DNA from 3 places in the Cytobacillus sp. Bva_UNVM-123 genome. Region 3 is predicted to be linked to each of the others. Evidence: a T-box and tRNA genes for the amino acid it is inferred to sense, from the RefSeq annotation. Region 3 holds a T-box; the other regions hold tRNA genes.
The links. The T-box of region 3 lies ahead of ileS (isoleucine--tRNA ligase). A T-box ahead of a tRNA ligase gene usually reads a tRNA of that ligase, here a tRNA-Ile.
Positions count from the first base shown of each region.

Region 1: it has a tRNA-Ile gene. The T-box ahead of ileS (isoleucine--tRNA ligase) is inferred to sense a tRNA for this amino acid. The anticodon was not compared.
Region 2: it has a tRNA-Ile gene. The T-box ahead of ileS (isoleucine--tRNA ligase) is inferred to sense a tRNA for this amino acid. The anticodon was not compared.

Region 1 covers NZ_CM177772.1:8,134-14,078, reverse strand. The annotation lists rRNA gene KDN24_RS00060 (23S ribosomal RNA) at 1-1,278, opposite strand, end outside; tRNA gene KDN24_RS00055 (tRNA-Ala) at 1,574-1,649, opposite strand; tRNA gene KDN24_RS00050 (tRNA-Ile) at 1,664-1,737, opposite strand; rRNA gene KDN24_RS00045 (16S ribosomal RNA) at 1,952-3,501, opposite strand; gene KDN24_RS00040 (HD-GYP domain-containing protein) at 3,971-5,059, opposite strand; gene gyrA (DNA gyrase subunit A) at 5,164-5,945, opposite strand, start outside.
Region 2 covers NZ_CM177772.1:31,519-37,463, forward strand. The annotation lists gene KDN24_RS00150 (pro-sigmaK processing inhibitor BofA family protein) at 1-25, shown strand, start outside; rRNA gene KDN24_RS00155 (16S ribosomal RNA) at 454-2,003, shown strand; tRNA gene KDN24_RS00160 (tRNA-Ile) at 2,386-2,459, shown strand; tRNA gene KDN24_RS00165 (tRNA-Ala) at 2,474-2,549, shown strand; rRNA gene KDN24_RS00170 (23S ribosomal RNA) at 2,846-5,781, shown strand; rRNA gene rrf (5S ribosomal RNA) at 5,856-5,945, shown strand, end outside.
Region 3 covers NZ_CM177772.1:558,577-564,521, reverse strand. The annotation lists gene KDN24_RS02870 (NAD-dependent epimerase/dehydratase family protein) at 1-339, opposite strand, end outside; gene KDN24_RS02865 (metallophosphoesterase) at 822-1,907, opposite strand; T-box leader at 2,264-2,563, shown strand; gene ileS (isoleucine--tRNA ligase) at 2,740-5,820, shown strand; gene KDN24_RS02855 (VOC family protein) at 5,795-5,945, shown strand, end outside.

The sequences.
Region 1 (5,945 bases), 550 kb from region 3:
AGTCCTTACGGTCTAGCTTCAACGCCCTTAGAACGCTCTCCTACCACGGACACCATACGGTGTCCATCCACAGTTTCGGTGATACGTTTAGCCCCGGTACATTTTCGGCGCAGAGTCACTCGACCAGTGAGCTATTACGCACTCTTTAAATGGTGGCTGCTTCTAAGCCAACATCCTGGTTGTCTAAGCAACTCCACATCCTTTTCCACTTAACGTATACTTTGGGACCTTAACTGGTGGTCTGGGCTGTTTCCCTCTTGACTACGGATCTTATCACTCGCAGTCTGACTCCCATGGATAAGTCTTTGGCATTCGGAGTTTGTCTGAATTCGGTAACCCGATGGGGGCCCCTAGTCCAAACAGTGCTCTACCTCCAAGACTCTTACTACATGAGGCTAGCCCTAAAGCTATTTCGGAGAGAACCAGCTATCTCCAAGTTCGATTGGAATTTCTCCGCTACCCACACCTCATCCCCGCACTTTTCAACGTGCGTGGGTTCGGTCCTCCATCCAGTGTTACCTGGACTTCAACCTGGACATGGGTAGGTCACCTGGTTTCGGGTCTACGACCACATACTACATTCGCCCTATTCAGACTCGCTTTCGCTGCGGCTCCGTCTTCTCAACTTAACCTCGCATGTAATCGTAACTCGCCGGTTCATTCTACAAAAGGCACGCCATCACCCGTTAATGGGCTCTGACTACTTGTAGGCACACGGTTTCAGGAACTATTTCACTCCCCTTCCGGGGTGCTTTTCACCTTTCCCTCACGGTACTGGTTCACTATCGGTCACTAGGGAGTATTTAGCCTTGGGAGATGGTCCTCCCTGCTTCCGACGGGATTTCACGTGTCCCGCCGTACTCAGGATCCACTCTGGAGGGAACGAAGTTTCAACTACAGGGCTTTTACCTTCTCTGGCCGGCCTTTCCAGACCTGTTCATTTACCTCATTCCTTTGTAACTCCGTGTAGAGTGTCCTACAACCCCAAGAGGCAAGCCTCTTGGTTTGGGCTAATCCCGTTTCGCTCGCCGCTACTCAGGGAATCGCGTTTGCTTTCTCTTCCTCCGGGTACTTAGATGTTTCAGTTCCCCGGGTCTGCCTTCTCTACCCTATGTATTCAGGTAAAGATACTGTTCCATTACGAACAGCGGGTTCCCCCATTCGGAAATCTCCGGATCAAAGCTTACTTACAGCTCCCCGAAGCATATCGGTGTTAGTCCCGTCCTTCATCGGCTCCTAGTGCCTAGGCATTCACCGTGCGCCCTTTCTAACTTAACCTTGTTCGGTCAATGATAAGCTGCGCATCTCTTCGTCATCTTCACTCGTCAACATCCTCACGTACAAACTACGTACGTTCCGGTGTTTCCTCACTCGATTCCTCGATCTGCTTGCTTCTCATTGCCCTCACGGTTTGTAAATAGACTAGTTTTAACTAGCAATTACGCTCGTGATGGTTATTACTCTATTCATAATAGAGAGAAATACTAAAATGGCGATTACTCGGTTTTTCTTCTTCATTATCTAGTTTTCAAAGAACAAAAAGAGTCAAAAAAATAACGAAATAAATTCGTTATGGTGGAGCCTAGCGGGATCGAACCGCTGACCTCCTGCGTGCAAGGCAGGCGCTCTCCCAGCTGAGCTAAGGCCCCATTATAGAGAAAAGTGGGCCTAAATGGACTCGAACCATCGACCTCACGCTTATCAGGCGTGCGCTCTAACCAGCTGAGCTATAGGCCCATATAAAACTTCCGGCTAATGATAAGCGGCGTATCTCTGCGCTCCTCACGTACCAATTACGTACGCTCCGGTGCTCATTCGGTCGCTTCCTTGACCTACTTGCTTCTCATTACCCTCAAGATTTTATTTTAAAATGTCAAAGAGAGGTTTACTCTCTCAAAACTGAACGAACAAATGACGTCTTTTTATGAAGTTTCCACTTCATTTCCCTTAGAAAGGAGGTGATCCAGCCGCACCTTCCGATACGGCTACCTTGTTACGACTTCACCCCAATCATCTGTCCCACCTTAGGCGGCTGGCTCCAAAAGGTTACCCCACCGACTTCGGGTGTTACAAACTCTCGTGGTGTGACGGGCGGTGTGTACAAGGCCCGGGAACGTATTCACCGCGGCATGCTGATCCGCGATTACTAGCGATTCCGGCTTCATGCAGGCGAGTTGCAGCCTGCAATCCGAACTGAGAATGGTTTTATGGGATTGGCTTAACCTCGCGGTCTCGCAGCCCTTTGTTCCATCCATTGTAGCACGTGTGTAGCCCAGGTCATAAGGGGCATGATGATTTGACGTCATCCCCACCTTCCTCCGGTTTGTCACCGGCAGTCACCTTAGAGTGCCCAACTGAATGCTGGCAACTAAGATCAAGGGTTGCGCTCGTTGCGGGACTTAACCCAACATCTCACGACACGAGCTGACGACAACCATGCACCACCTGTCACTCTGTCCCCCGAAGGGGAAAGCCCTATCTCTAGGGTTGACAGAGGATGTCAAGACCTGGTAAGGTTCTTCGCGTTGCTTCGAATTAAACCACATGCTCCACCGCTTGTGCGGGCCCCCGTCAATTCCTTTGAGTTTCAGCCTTGCGGCCGTACTCCCCAGGCGGAGTGCTTAATGCGTTTGCTGCAGCACTAAGGGGCGGAAACCCCCTAACACTTAGCACTCATCGTTTACGGCGTGGACTACCAGGGTATCTAATCCTGTTCGCTCCCCACGCTTTCGCGCCTCAGTGTCAGTTACAGACCAGAAAGTCGCCTTCGCCACTGGTGTTCCTCCACATCTCTACGCATTTCACCGCTACACGTGGAATTCCACTTTCCTCTTCTGCACTCAAGTTCCCCAGTTTCCAATGACCCTCCCCGGTTGAGCCGGGGGCTTTCACATCAGACTTAAGGAACCACCTGCGCGCGCTTTACGCCCAATAATTCCGGACAACGCTTGCCACCTACGTATTACCGCGGCTGCTGGCACGTAGTTAGCCGTGGCTTTCTGGTTAGGTACCGTCAAGGTACCGGCAGTTACTCCGATACTTGTTCTTCCCTAACAACAGAGTTTTACGATCCGAAAACCTTCATCACTCACGCGGCGTTGCTCCGTCAGACTTTCGTCCATTGCGGAAGATTCCCTACTGCTGCCTCCCGTAGGAGTCTGGGCCGTGTCTCAGTCCCAGTGTGGCCGATCACCCTCTCAGGTCGGCTACGCATCGTTGCCTTGGTGAGCCGTTACCTCACCAACTAGCTAATGCGCCGCGGGCCCATCTGTAAGTGATAGCTAAAGCCATCTTTCAGCTTTTCCTCATGTGAGGAAAAGAGTTATCCGGTATTAGCTCCGGTTTCCCGAAGTTATCCCCGTCTTACAGGCAGGTTGCCCACGTGTTACTCACCCGTCCGCCGCTAACTTTTGGGAGCAAGCTCCCAAAAGTTCGCTCGACTTGCATGTATTAGGCACGCCGCCAGCGTTCGTCCTGAGCCAGGATCAAACTCTCCAATAAGATGAGACTTCCTTCGCGGGGTGTTTTTCCCCGTGATGGTTAGTCGAATCAATCGGGTATTTACGGGCAGTTATCCGCAAGGATATTACTGCGCGTTAATACGCGATAAAGAGTGAGTTGATTAGCTCATAAATTGTCTTTTCAAAAAAGACTAAAGATTTAACGTTGACGTTTTTGTTCGTTCAGTTTTCAAAGAGCAAGTCAACTGATTTCAATTTACATTGATTCATCAGTAAGTCGTTTTTATTTCGTCGCTCAAAGCGACTTTTTAATATTATCAAAATCACTATTTAAAGTCAATACCTTTTTTCAAAAAAAACATTAGTGATTAAAGTCATTTCTTTCGACAACAGATATTAATATACCACCATATTTACTGGCTGGCAATCTTTTTTTAATAGAAAAACAAAGAATAAATATTCTTATAATTCCATATTAAATAAGCAAAAATAGACCGAGTAAATTCGGTCTATTTTAGTATTTCTTCAATAAACAATTGTCTATTTATCTCTAGATTAATTATTTCTTCAGTATCAGTTACCTTTATTAATGGTCTTGTTGGTGAGCGCTCTTCAATAAATAGTATTTCAGCACTTTGCCCATCAGATAATTTTACCCTACTGCCAATTGAAAAAGTCATGATCCCCGCTCTTATAGCTTGCATAGCAGCAATATCATATTTTCCAAAGCTATCTTGAAGCATCATTTCAAGAACTTTAAATGGCGATTGCTTTCTCCGGTATAAGCGGTTGCATGTCATTGCGTGAAATGTATCGGCAACAGCAATTATTTTGGCAAAGGAATTTATTTTATTGCTTTGCTCACCTAGTGGATATCCACTACCATCAAGTCTTTCGTGATGTTGAAGGATTCCAACTTTCGTACTTTCTCGTAAAACTGTAATATTTTGAACCATTTTATAACTATAGGCTGGGTGCCTTTTAATTTCCTCAAATTCTTGAAAAGATAAAGTGGCGCTTTTATTTAATATAGCTGGTTTGATTTTCGCCATCCCAGCATCCGCTAGACAACCGCCTAAAGCAAGCTGAACAATATCTCCCTTATTATAATCAAGTTTTTTCCCAATAAAGGCACTTAACAAACCAACTGCTACTGAATGTTGATATAAATACTCTTTATTTGTCGATAAGTGGTGTAAAGAAAAAAGTTCAGATGGAGATGCAATGGATTCCTCAATTAAGGGAAGCAAAATATTTCTAATGATTGAGATATCAATTGGAAGTCCAGCTTGCCAATTATTAAATTCCTTCTTATACTTTTGCACTCCGATAAGAAACATATCTTTAAGGCTTTGTTTTTCTTCTACTTGCAGGGCTTTTTGTTCGTTTTCCTCTTCAATAAATTCTGCAGGGATGAAATTTCTCCCATCTACCATCATTTTGTCAACGACTACATCATTTATTAAAAAAGCTTTTAATACTGCTGAAATTTCATTTGTAATAATCGTTGTTTTGTTTACGATCGGCCGATTTGTTAAACTATATACATCTTCAGATAAAATGCAACCTTCTTGCAGCTCCTGAATTTTCACACGCACTTTGTCCACCCCAAATAAATGAGTCTTTACTACTACCATTCTACTCCATATTATATAAAAAAAGGAACACTAAATTTCGTGTTCCTCTAATGATTGGGTAAAAATTACTCTTCTGTATGCTCTTCTTCTATAATTGCTTCCGTACCTTCTATCTGAGCTGTTACATCCTCTTCAGTGTTTTCCTCTTCTTTTTCAACTTTAGCAACTGTCGCAACAAATTCGTCATGATTTTCATCTAAACGGATAAGTCTTACTCCTTGCGTATTACGTCCCATAACCGAAATATCACCAACATCCATCCGGATGAGAACGCCGCCTGTCGTAATTAACATTACATCTTCTTCACCTGTAACAGCCTTCATCGATACGAGGCTGCCATTTTTCTCTGTAATGTTACATGTTTTAATTCCTTTTCCGCCTCTGCCTTGAATGCGGTATTCCTCAGAAGGAGTACGTTTTCCATAACCATTTTTCGTTACGATTAATATTTGTGACTTCTCTTCTAATACTTCCATTCCAACAACTTCATCTTCATCTCTTAACGTAATCCCTTTTACTCCTGTTGCGGTCCGGCCCATACAACGAACATCCTCTTCTAGGAATCGGATGAGCATTCCGTTGCTCGTTCCAATAATAATCTCTTTCGTTCCATCTGTTAAACGAACAGAAATGAGCTCATCATCTTCACGTAAATTTAATGCAATTAGGCCATTATTCCGGATATTTGCGAATGAAGTGAGTGGTGAACGCTTTGAAATTCCTTTTTTCGTAGTAAAGAACAAGAACCAATCATCAACGAATTCTTCTACTGGGATAATCGCATTGACCCACTCGTCTTTTTCAATCCCAAGAAGATTAATAATCGGAATTCCTTTCGCCGTACGAC
Region 2 (5,945 bases), 530 kb from region 3:
AGCTGTGCAAACATGGGTGATGTGATGAAAAGGGGCAGCTTTTTATTACAGTAGCTGTCCTTATTTTTTTCTTAAAAAAGATATTGACGGAAAGTTTCTAAAGTGATAGTATATTAAAAGTCGTCACAAACAACTAAGTAATTAGAAGTTAAAAAAGTTGTTGACAAAAGAAGTGGTAAGTGATATATTAAAAAGGTCGCTTCTAGGCGATGTGGTAAAAATAACTTACTGAAATTGTTTGCAGATTGAATAAAATCTTGCTCCTGTGCCGTAGATTACTCGAGGAAGTAAATCCTCAGCTCGTCGCAAGGCAGCACGAAGTAGATTCGAAGAAGTTATTCATGATGTAAATTGAAATCAGTTGACTTGCTCTTTGAAAACTGAACGAACAAAAACGTCAACGTTAATTTTTTAGTCTTTTTTGAAAAGACAATTTATGAGCTAATCAACTCTTTATTGGAGAGTTTGATCCTGGCTCAGGACGAACGCTGGCGGCGTGCCTAATACATGCAAGTCGAGCGAACTTTTGGGAGCTTGCTCCTAAAAGTTAGCGGCGGACGGGTGAGTAACACGTGGGCAACCTGCCTGTAAGACGGGGATAACTTCGGGAAACCGGAGCTAATACCGGATAACTCTTTTCCTCACATGAGGAAAAGCTGAAAGATGGCTTTAGCTATCACTTACAGATGGGCCCGCGGCGCATTAGCTAGTTGGTGAGGTAACGGCTCACCAAGGCAACGATGCGTAGCCGACCTGAGAGGGTGATCGGCCACACTGGGACTGAGACACGGCCCAGACTCCTACGGGAGGCAGCAGTAGGGAATCTTCCGCAATGGACGAAAGTCTGACGGAGCAACGCCGCGTGAGTGATGAAGGTTTTCGGATCGTAAAACTCTGTTGTTAGGGAAGAACAAGTATCGGAGTAACTGCCGGTACCTTGACGGTACCTAACCAGAAAGCCACGGCTAACTACGTGCCAGCAGCCGCGGTAATACGTAGGTGGCAAGCGTTGTCCGGAATTATTGGGCGTAAAGCGCGCGCAGGTGGTTCCTTAAGTCTGATGTGAAAGCCCCCGGCTCAACCGGGGAGGGTCATTGGAAACTGGGGAACTTGAGTGCAGAAGAGGAAAGTGGAATTCCACGTGTAGCGGTGAAATGCGTAGAGATGTGGAGGAACACCAGTGGCGAAGGCGACTTTCTGGTCTGTAACTGACACTGAGGCGCGAAAGCGTGGGGAGCGAACAGGATTAGATACCCTGGTAGTCCACGCCGTAAACGATGAGTGCTAAGTGTTAGGGGGTTTCCGCCCCTTAGTGCTGCAGCAAACGCATTAAGCACTCCGCCTGGGGAGTACGGCCGCAAGGCTGAAACTCAAAGGAATTGACGGGGGCCCGCACAAGCGGTGGAGCATGTGGTTTAATTCGAAGCAACGCGAAGAACCTTACCAGGTCTTGACATCCTCTGTCAACCCTAGAGATAGGGCTTTCCCCTTCGGGGGACAGAGTGACAGGTGGTGCATGGTTGTCGTCAGCTCGTGTCGTGAGATGTTGGGTTAAGTCCCGCAACGAGCGCAACCCTTGATCTTAGTTGCCAGCATTCAGTTGGGCACTCTAAGGTGACTGCCGGTGACAAACCGGAGGAAGGTGGGGATGACGTCAAATCATCATGCCCCTTATGACCTGGGCTACACACGTGCTACAATGGATGGAACAAAGGGCTGCGAGACCGCGAGGTTAAGCCAATCCCATAAAACCATTCTCAGTTCGGATTGCAGGCTGCAACTCGCCTGCATGAAGCCGGAATCGCTAGTAATCGCGGATCAGCATGCCGCGGTGAATACGTTCCCGGGCCTTGTACACACCGCCCGTCACACCACGAGAGTTTGTAACACCCGAAGTCGGTGGGGTAACCTTTTGGAGCCAGCCGCCTAAGGTGGGACAGATGATTGGGGTGAAGTCGTAACAAGGTAGCCGTATCGGAAGGTGCGGCTGGATCACCTCCTTTCTAAGGAAAATGAAAGGCTGAGGCGACTGTTCATCGACGTATAGACTGGACTGCTTCTGACGAGATAAAGGAAACACGTTAAGCGATAGCGAGACGATGTTGACTTATCGTAGGAAGAAGAAGGAAGTCTACTAGTCGATAGGAGCCGAAGCTAGACAATATGAAGTGGAAACTTCATAAAAAGACGTCATTTGTTCGTTCAGTTTTGAGAGAGTAAGCCTCTCTTTGACATTTTAAAATAAAATCTTGAGGGTAATGAGAAGCAAGTAGGTCAAGGAAGCGACCGAATGAGCACCGGAGCGTACGTAATTGGTACGTGAGGAGCGCAGAGAGGGAGCTGACGCAGAGATATGCCGCTTATCATTAGCCGGAAGTTTTATATGGGCCTATAGCTCAGCTGGTTAGAGCGCACGCCTGATAAGCGTGAGGTCGATGGTTCGAGTCCATTTAGGCCCACTTTTCTCTATAATGGGGCCTTAGCTCAGCTGGGAGAGCGCCTGCCTTGCACGCAGGAGGTCAGCGGTTCGATCCCGCTAGGCTCCACCATAACGAATTTATTTCGTTATTTTTTTGACTCTTTTTGTTCCTTGAAAACTAGATAATGAAGAAGAAAAACCGAGTAATCGCCATTTTAGTATTTCTCTCTATTATTTAATAGAGTAAAAACCATCACGAGCGTAATTGCTAGTTAAAACTAGTCTATTTACAAACCGTGAGGGTAATGAGAAGCAAGCAGATCGAGGAATCGAGTGAGGAAACACCGGAACGTACGTAGTTTGTACGTGAGGATGTTGACGAGTGAAGATGACGAAGAGATGCGCAGCTTATCATTGACCGAACAAGGTTAAGTTAGAAAGGGCGCACGGTGAATGCCTAGGCACTAGGAGCCGATGAAGGACGGGACTAACACCGATATGCTTCGGGGAGCTGTAAGTAAGCTTTGATCCGGAGATTTCCGAATGGGGAAACCCGCTGTTCGTAATGGAACAGTATCTTTACCTGAATACATAGGGTAGAGAAGGCAGACCCGGGGAACTGAAACATCTAAGTACCCGGAGGAAGAGAAAGCAAACGCGATTCCCTGAGTAGCGGCGAGCGAAACGGGATTAGCCCAAACCAAGAGGCTTGCCTCTTGGGGTTGTAGGACACTCTACACGGAGTTACAAAGGAATGAGGTAAATGAACAGGTCTGGAAAGGCCGGCCAGAGAAGGTAAAAGCCCTGTAGTTGAAACTTCGTTCCCTCCAGAGTGGATCCTGAGTACGGCGGGACACGTGAAATCCCGTCGGAAGCAGGGAGGACCATCTCCCAAGGCTAAATACTCCCTAGTGACCGATAGTGAACCAGTACCGTGAGGGAAAGGTGAAAAGCACCCCGGAAGGGGAGTGAAATAGTTCCTGAAACCGTGTGCCTACAAGTAGTCAGAGCCCATTAACGGGTGATGGCGTGCCTTTTGTAGAATGAACCGGCGAGTTACGATTACATGCGAGGTTAAGTTGAGAAGACGGAGCCGCAGCGAAAGCGAGTCTGAATAGGGCGAATGTAGTATGTGGTCGTAGACCCGAAACCAGGTGACCTACCCATGTCCAGGTTGAAGTCCAGGTAACACTGGATGGAGGACCGAACCCACGCACGTTGAAAAGTGCGGGGATGAGGTGTGGGTAGCGGAGAAATTCCAATCGAACTTGGAGATAGCTGGTTCTCTCCGAAATAGCTTTAGGGCTAGCCTCATGTAGTAAGAGTCTTGGAGGTAGAGCACTGTTTGGACTAGGGGCCCCCATCGGGTTACCGAATTCAGACAAACTCCGAATGCCAAAGACTTATCCATGGGAGTCAGACTGCGAGTGATAAGATCCGTAGTCAAGAGGGAAACAGCCCAGACCACCAGTTAAGGTCCCAAAGTATACGTTAAGTGGAAAAGGATGTGGAGTTGCTTAGACAACCAGGATGTTGGCTTAGAAGCAGCCACCATTTAAAGAGTGCGTAATAGCTCACTGGTCGAGTGACTCTGCGCCGAAAATGTACCGGGGCTAAACGTATCACCGAAACTGTGGATGGACACCGTATGGTGTCCGTGGTAGGAGAGCGTTCTAAGGGCGTTGAAGCTAGACCGTAAGGACTAGTGGAGCGCTTAGAAGTGAGAATGCCGGTATGAGTAGCGAAAGATGGGTGAGAATCCCATCCACCGAATGCCTAAGGTTTCCTGAGGAAGGCTCGTCCGCTCAGGGTTAGTCGGGACCTAAGCCGAGGCTGAAAAGCGTAGGCGATGGACAACAGGTTGATATTCCTGTACCACCAAATTACCGTTTGAGCAATGGGGGGACGCAGGAGGATAGGGTAAGCGCGCTGCTGGAATAGCGCGTCCAAGCAGTTAGGCTGATAATGAGGCAAATCCCATTATCGTGAAGGCTGAGCTGTGACGGCGAGGGAAATAGAGTACCGAAGTTCCTGAATCCACACTGCCAAGAAAAGCCTCTAGCGAGGTAACAGGTGCCCGTACCGCAAACCGACACAGGTAGGCGAGGAGAGAATCCTAAGGTGAGCGAGAGAACTCTCGTTAAGGAACTCGGCAAAATCACCCCGTAACTTCGGGAGAAGGGGTGCTCATTTGGGTGAATAGCCCGGATGAGCCGCAGTGAATAGGCCCAGGCGACTGTTTAGCAAAAACACAGGTCTCTGCGAAGCCGCAAGGCGAAGTATAGGGGCTGACGCCTGCCCGGTGCTGGAAGGTTAAGAGGAGGGGTTAGCGTAAGCGAAGCTCTGAATTGAAGCCCCAGTAAACGGCGGCCGTAACTATAACGGTCCTAAGGTAGCGAAATTCCTTGTCGGGTAAGTTCCGACCCGCACGAAAGGCGTAACGATCTGGGCACTGTCTCAACGAGAGACTCGGTGAAATTATAGTACCTGTGAAGATGCAGGTTACCCGCGACAGGACGGAAAGACCCCGTGGAGCTTTACTGTAGCCTGATATTGAATTTCGGTACAGCTTGTACAGGATAGGTAGGAGCCTAGGAAGCCGGAGCGCCAGCTTCGGTGGAGGCATCGGTGGGATACTACCCTGGCTGTATTGAAATTCTAACCCGCGCCCCTTATCGGGGCGGGAGACAGTGTCAGGTGGGCAGTTTGACTGGGGCGGTCGCCTCCTAAAGAGTAACGGAGGCGCCCAAAGGTTCCCTCAGAATGGTTGGAAATCATTCGTAGAGTGTAAAGGCACAAGGGAGCTTGACTGCGAGACCTACAAGTCGAGCAGGGACGAAAGTCGGGCTTAGTGATCCGGTGGTTCCGCATGGAAGGGCCATCGCTCAACGGATAAAAGCTACCCCGGGGATAACAGGCTTATCTCCCCCAAGAGTCCACATCGACGGGGAGGTTTGGCACCTCGATGTCGGCTCATCGCATCCTGGGGCTGTAGTCGGTCCCAAGGGTTGGGCTGTTCGCCCATTAAAGCGGTACGCGAGCTGGGTTCAGAACGTCGTGAGACAGTTCGGTCCCTATCCGTCGTGGGCGCAGGAAATTTGAGAGGAGCTGTCCTTAGTACGAGAGGACCGGGATGGACGCACCGCTGGTGTACCAGTTGTCTTGCCAAAGGCATAGCTGGGTAGCTATGTGCGGACGGGATAAGTGCTGAAAGCATCTAAGCATGAAGCCCCCCTCGAGATGAGATTTCCCATAGCGCAAGCTAGTAAGACCCCTGAAAGATGATCAGGTTGATAGGTTTGAGGTGGAAGCGTGGTGACACGTGGAGCTGACAAATACTAATCGGTCGAGGACTTAACCAAAAACAATGATTACTCTATATTTCTTCTTCTTATTATCTAGTTTTGAGGGAATGAAACCTCAATTTAATAAAAAGCTTAGTGGCGATAGCGAGAAGGTCACACCCGTTCCCATCCCGAACACGGAAGTTAAGCTTCTCAGCGCCGATGGTAGTTGGGGGCTCTCC
Region 3 (5,945 bases):
TTCCTCTTTCCTACTACCATCTGCAAATTCGTATACTGATAGAGTTGAAGTTAATATGTAATGTTTTACCTTTCCGGAAAAAACTTCACATGCTTCACTAGCTTCCTTTGATGTATAACAAATATTATCATAAACAACATCCCAGTTTGTGTCTCCAACTGCTGATTTTAAAGATTGATAGTCCTCTCGATCAATGCTCAACCGACTTACCTTATCTCCGAAAGGATCTTTTGTTCTCCCTCTCGTTGCAATCGTTACATCATGTCCGTTTTCTAATAGAAGATTCACAAGCTTTTTACCGAAAAATCTAGTTCCACCTAACACTAGTACTTTTTTCAATAGGTTCATCTCCCTTCCAACTTATTAACAATTTTAATTCAATTTTCCATTTTTTAGCAAGAAAAAGGGGCAGAGCAAAATTACTCTTCCTAATAATTAAGAAATTTTGAGTACACTAGGTTGCAGTTTACTGTGTGGTACTCTTTGAAACCACCGGATATGTGGTTTTCACTTAGCCGTGGTCGCATTCACTTACTTTGAGACCACAAGGGACTCGGTTTTCCCTGAGCTGTGGTCGCTTTCATTTGCTTTGAGACCACCAGATACTCGGCTTTCCCTGAGCTGTGGTCGCTTTGGCTTGCTTTGAGACCACAAGGGACTCGGTTTTCCCTGAGCTGTGGTCGCATTCACTTACTTTGAGACCACTAGGTACACAGTTTTCTCTGAGCTGTGGTCGCATTCACTTACTTTGAGACCACCAGATACTCAGTTTCACCTAACCATGGTCTCAAAAAGATAATTTTTTAAAAAATAAACGCCACCTATAAAACATATTCAGGCACCCATCCTACAAGACCATTTTGCTTTTTAACTAGTACATAGCCAGATTGCTGTGCATCCAGCACTTTTACAACTTCATCCTTCTGGACCGATAAAAATGTTGTGCTTAGATCATCTTTACAGTACACAGCGTCATCCTTTTCAACTAAATATTCATTTTTTATCCATTGTTCGATGCCGAGAGTGATATTTTTGCAGAGTGTAAAATAACGCTCACTAAGCATCACGCTCATTTTGTAATTTGGATAGGTTACGGTGCCGACGCGATTTGTTTGATCTACATAACCGCTTTTCACAGTACGCTCTTCTAATAGCTCGTCAACAAACTGAAATGAAATTTGATTTTGTTCAATAATTAGTGCGTTCAGCTGGCCATCTGCTTTAATCTGGTTTCCACCATCGATCGCAATTATTTTTTTCTCCAAATTAATGAGTGGGTTGTTCGAGCTTTCGACATTATCACGGTAATTGACGGCTGGCCAGTGTCCTACAATTACATTTTTCTTTGCTTGATGTCCTTTGTTCAAAAATGAATCGATTGCTAACGCATTCCCTTCAGAAGTTTGCTCCCAATCGGTACGATTCTCTATTCCTGCATGAACGATAATAAAGTCCTCTGTTTCATAAGCAATAGGCAAAAATTCAAACCAATCAATTATCTCTTGAGCATGTTCTTTATAAAATTGAGCAAGCTGTTTTACATCACGAAAATCTTCTACAGATTGTTGTTGCTCTGCCAGCAGCTCATTTAATACTGAATTTCTCCTCTTTTTCATATAGTTTAAAATATCTTCATTTCCTTCAAACACATAGCGATACAAAACATCGCAATTTCCTTTCGTCACGAAAACATCGGGCGCTTGTTCCATAAGCTTCTTAACATAGCGAACAACCTCTAAGCTGTTCGCTCCTTTTTCACATAAGTCACCATTGATAAACAAATAATCATCATTTGAATAATTTACTTTATCTAATAGTCTCTTAAATAATGATAAATTAGCGTGAATATCAGATATAATAATAACTCTTCGATTTGGATTTAACGTTACTTTTTGAATATTTAACATTTGAATCTCCTAAATTTTAAATAGTTAAAAATCTCCGAATACATTTTATTATACCATCCTCATGGCGGAATGAATGTTAGGATCATTGAGCTTTACATAAAACTTATTAGAAAAACTTGGCGTTCGCCAAGTCCTTCGGCGAATGTCTTAGCTGTTCTTATGCGGTATTATATAGCAGTAATTTATTTGAATGTAAATTTACTTTAGTACGTTAATAACCTTAAACTTTCCTATTAGCCAAAAAAGTCCAAACATACATATTTCGGCATCTTATTTTTAAAAATTCCTTTATACTTCATTACATCCTTGCCTCCACCATCAATTCATGCTAATATAACTGAAATATCCTAAATAAATACAAATCAATGAAGAGAACAAGTACGTTTTGGAGATACTCTACAGCGAGCTGGGGATGGTGGAAGCCAGCGAGGAAGGCCTGACGGAATAATCATCTCTGAGATGCGAGACTGAACGATAGAGTGAAACGAATCAGTGAGCGTGTGTACTGCACTCCATACTGATGGCCTTTTTACAAGTAAGTCTTGACGGGATTCCGCCGTTACAAGGAACGCGTATGATTGTACGTTGGCAAAGTGCTGTTGCTATTATTGCAGCAGAATTTGGGTGGTAACGCGGGTATAACACTCGTCCCTTTCATAGGGACGGGTGTTTTTTGTTTGCTAATAGGAAAGTTTAAGTTTGTTAACGTACTTAAGTGAAATGAAGTTCAAATAATATTAGCATTTATCACACCGCATAAGAAAAGCTAGAGTATTTGCCGAAAGGACTTGGCAAATGCCAAGTTTTTCTAATATAAAAGGAGGAAGAATCAATGGAGCAAAAGGAAACAGCGACAATGCGTGAAAAAAGAGTCCTACATTTTTGGGAGGAGCAGCATATTTTTCAAAAATCGATTGAGAATAGAGAAAATGCTGAGTCCTCTGTTTTCTATGAAGGGCCGCCAACAGCAAATGGCCTTCCTCACGTTGGCCATGCTCTTGGCAGAACAATTAAAGACATTATTGCTCGTTATCATACGATGCAAGGCAAGCAGGTGATTCGGAAAGCAGGCTGGGATACACATGGATTGCCTGTTGAATTAGGAGTGGAGAAGGCTTTAGGCATCTCGGGAAAGCAGGAGATCGAGGAGTACGGGGTAGAGGCTTTTATTAAAAAATGTAAGGAAAGTGTCTTTTCCTATGAACAGCAATGGCGGGAGTTTACAAATGCTTTAGGCTATTGGGTTGATATGGATAATCCTTATATGACAATGAGTAATGATTATATTGAATCTGTCTGGCATATCCTCGGAACGATTCATGACAAAGGCTGGCTCTATAAAGGGCATCGTGTATCACCTTACTGTCCGAGCTGCCAAACGTCATTAAGCTCCCATGAGGTCGCCCAAGGTTATAAAGATGTAAAGGATTTAAGTGCTACGGTCAAATTTAAGCTGAAAGATAAAGCGAATGAATATGTGTTAGGCTGGACGACAACTCCTTGGACGCTGCCTGCCAATGTAGCACTAGCCGTAAATAAAGATTTCGATTATGTAAAGGTGAAAGTAAAGGACGACATCTATATTGTCTCAGCCTCAAGAACGAAGCATATTTTTTCTGGAGATGGTGAGATTGTCGAGACAGTGAAAGGGAAGGAATTAATCGGACTCGCTTATGAGCCTCCCTTCCAATTTATTGAAGTAGAAAAAGGGCATTACATTGTCAGCGCTAGCTTCGTAACCGAAGAGAGTGGAACAGGAATTGTCCATATCGCACCAGCTTACGGGGAAGATGATTATCGTCTCGTTCAAGAACATAATCTCAGTTTCGTAAATGTTGTTGATGAAAGAGGAAAATATATAGATGTTGTGACTCCCCTCGCAGGAAAGTTTGTGAAAGATTGTGATGTCGAAATTATTAAGCTGCTTCATGAAAAAGGGCTGTTATTCCATAAAGAACGATATGAACATTCTTATCCACATTGCTGGAGATGTGACACTCCATTGCTCTATTATGCAACTGACAGCTGGTTCATTAAAACAACTGCTCTAAAGGATGAGTTTATTGCCAAGAACCAGCAGGTAAACTGGTTTCCAGACCATATTAAAAATGGACGCTTCGGCAACTTTCTTGAAGGGTTAGTCGATTGGAATATTAGTCGAAACCGCTTTTGGGGAACTCCTTTAAATGTATGGATATGCTCCTCTTGTCAAAAAGAATACGCACCAAAAAGCATGCATGAATTAAAGGAGTTAGCCGCAAAACCTTTCATGGATCTTGAGCTTCATAAGCCATATGTCGACGAAGTTACCCTACATTGTCCTTCATGTAGCGGAGTGATGCATCGAACTTCTGAGGTTATCGATGTATGGTTTGACAGTGGCTCAATGCCATTTGCCCAATATCATACTCCATTTGAAAACAATGATGTTTTGAACAATCAATTTCCTGCGGACGTTGTGGTCGAAGGCATTGATCAAACCCGTGGCTGGTTTTACTCATTGCTTGCAGTCTCTATTTTATATACAGGGAGAGCTCCTTACAAAAATGTACTCGCTACAGGACATGTCCTTGATGAGCATGGACAAAAAATGTCAAAGAGTAAAGGAAATGCCCTCAATCCTGTTGAGCTAATTAAAACATACGGTGCAGATGCACTTAGATGGGCGCTTGTCGAGGATAGTGCCCCATGGAATCAGAAAAGATTTTCAGAACGAAATGTTCAAGAGGCAAAGTCCAAGCTAGTTGATACAATGATAAGTTTATTTTATTTTTATCAGCTTTATGCAGAGATTGATGAGTTCAACCCACATGCAAGTAAAGGGATCAAGCTCTCCATAATGGATGAATGGGTCCTTTCTCGATTGGCTACTACAGCAAAACAAATGAAAAAAGAATTGAATGAGTATCAGCTAACAAATGCAGCAAGATTAGCTGGGCAGCTAGTTGAAGAAATAAGCAATTGGTATATTAGAAGAAATCGCGAACGATTTTGGAGTGAAGGGATGACTGAAGATAAAGCTGCTGCTTTTCATACTTTGTATACGCTGCTTACGAATATATCAAAGCTGTTAGCACCGTTTATCCCATTTACAACAGATGCGATTTACTATTCCTTAGAAGGTGAAAGTGTTCATTTAGCTGATTACCCTAATCTGAATGAAGAGTTAATCAAGCCATTACTCGAAGAACAAATGCAGGCCGTCTTAGAGATTGTCGAATTAGGACGCAGTGTACGCCATAGTGAGCAGCTAAAAACGAAGCAGCCGTTAGCTAAAATGATCATGATTTCTAATTTCTTGGATCATGATACACTAGTACCTTTTGAGGAAATTATTAAAGATGAGCTAAATGTTAAATCTTTGGAGTGGGCGGATTCCTCTAATCATTTAATTGACCACCAACTCAAACTAAATTTTAAAACAGCTGGTCCTAAACTTGGAAAACATGTAAATAATGCTAATCAACTTCTCCAAAATGCTTCACCTGAGAAAATTGATGATTTTCTAGTGAACAGAGCCTTAACCTTACAATTAGAAAATGGAGAGACCGTAAAGTTAGAAGAAGAAGATATACTTGTACAGAAAAAGACCGCATTGCAAGGTTTCTCAGAAGCAGCAAATCAAGCTTTTACCGTATTTTTAGACACAACTTTAACAGATCATTTGGTACAGGAAGGACTTGTTAGAGATTTTATCCGGACAGTTCAAGATATTCGCAAGAAAAGAAATTTACCTGTAGACAAACGCATTTTCCTATATGTATCTGCCTCGAATGAATTCATTGAAATCATGAAACAATTCGATTCCTTAATAAGAAAAGGCATTTTATTAAATGATATTTTTTATGAAAAAACGAAAGACATGGAGACATTATTGATTGGGGAGTATGAGGTTTTTATCGATATGCTATGACATAGAAAAACTGGTTTGTATTAAACAGACCAGTTTTTCTATTTTATTAACTTTTATCATTAGCATTCTTCAATTTTTCTGCTTTCAGGTGCCCATGTTTCATTTTAATACTGATAATATTCACG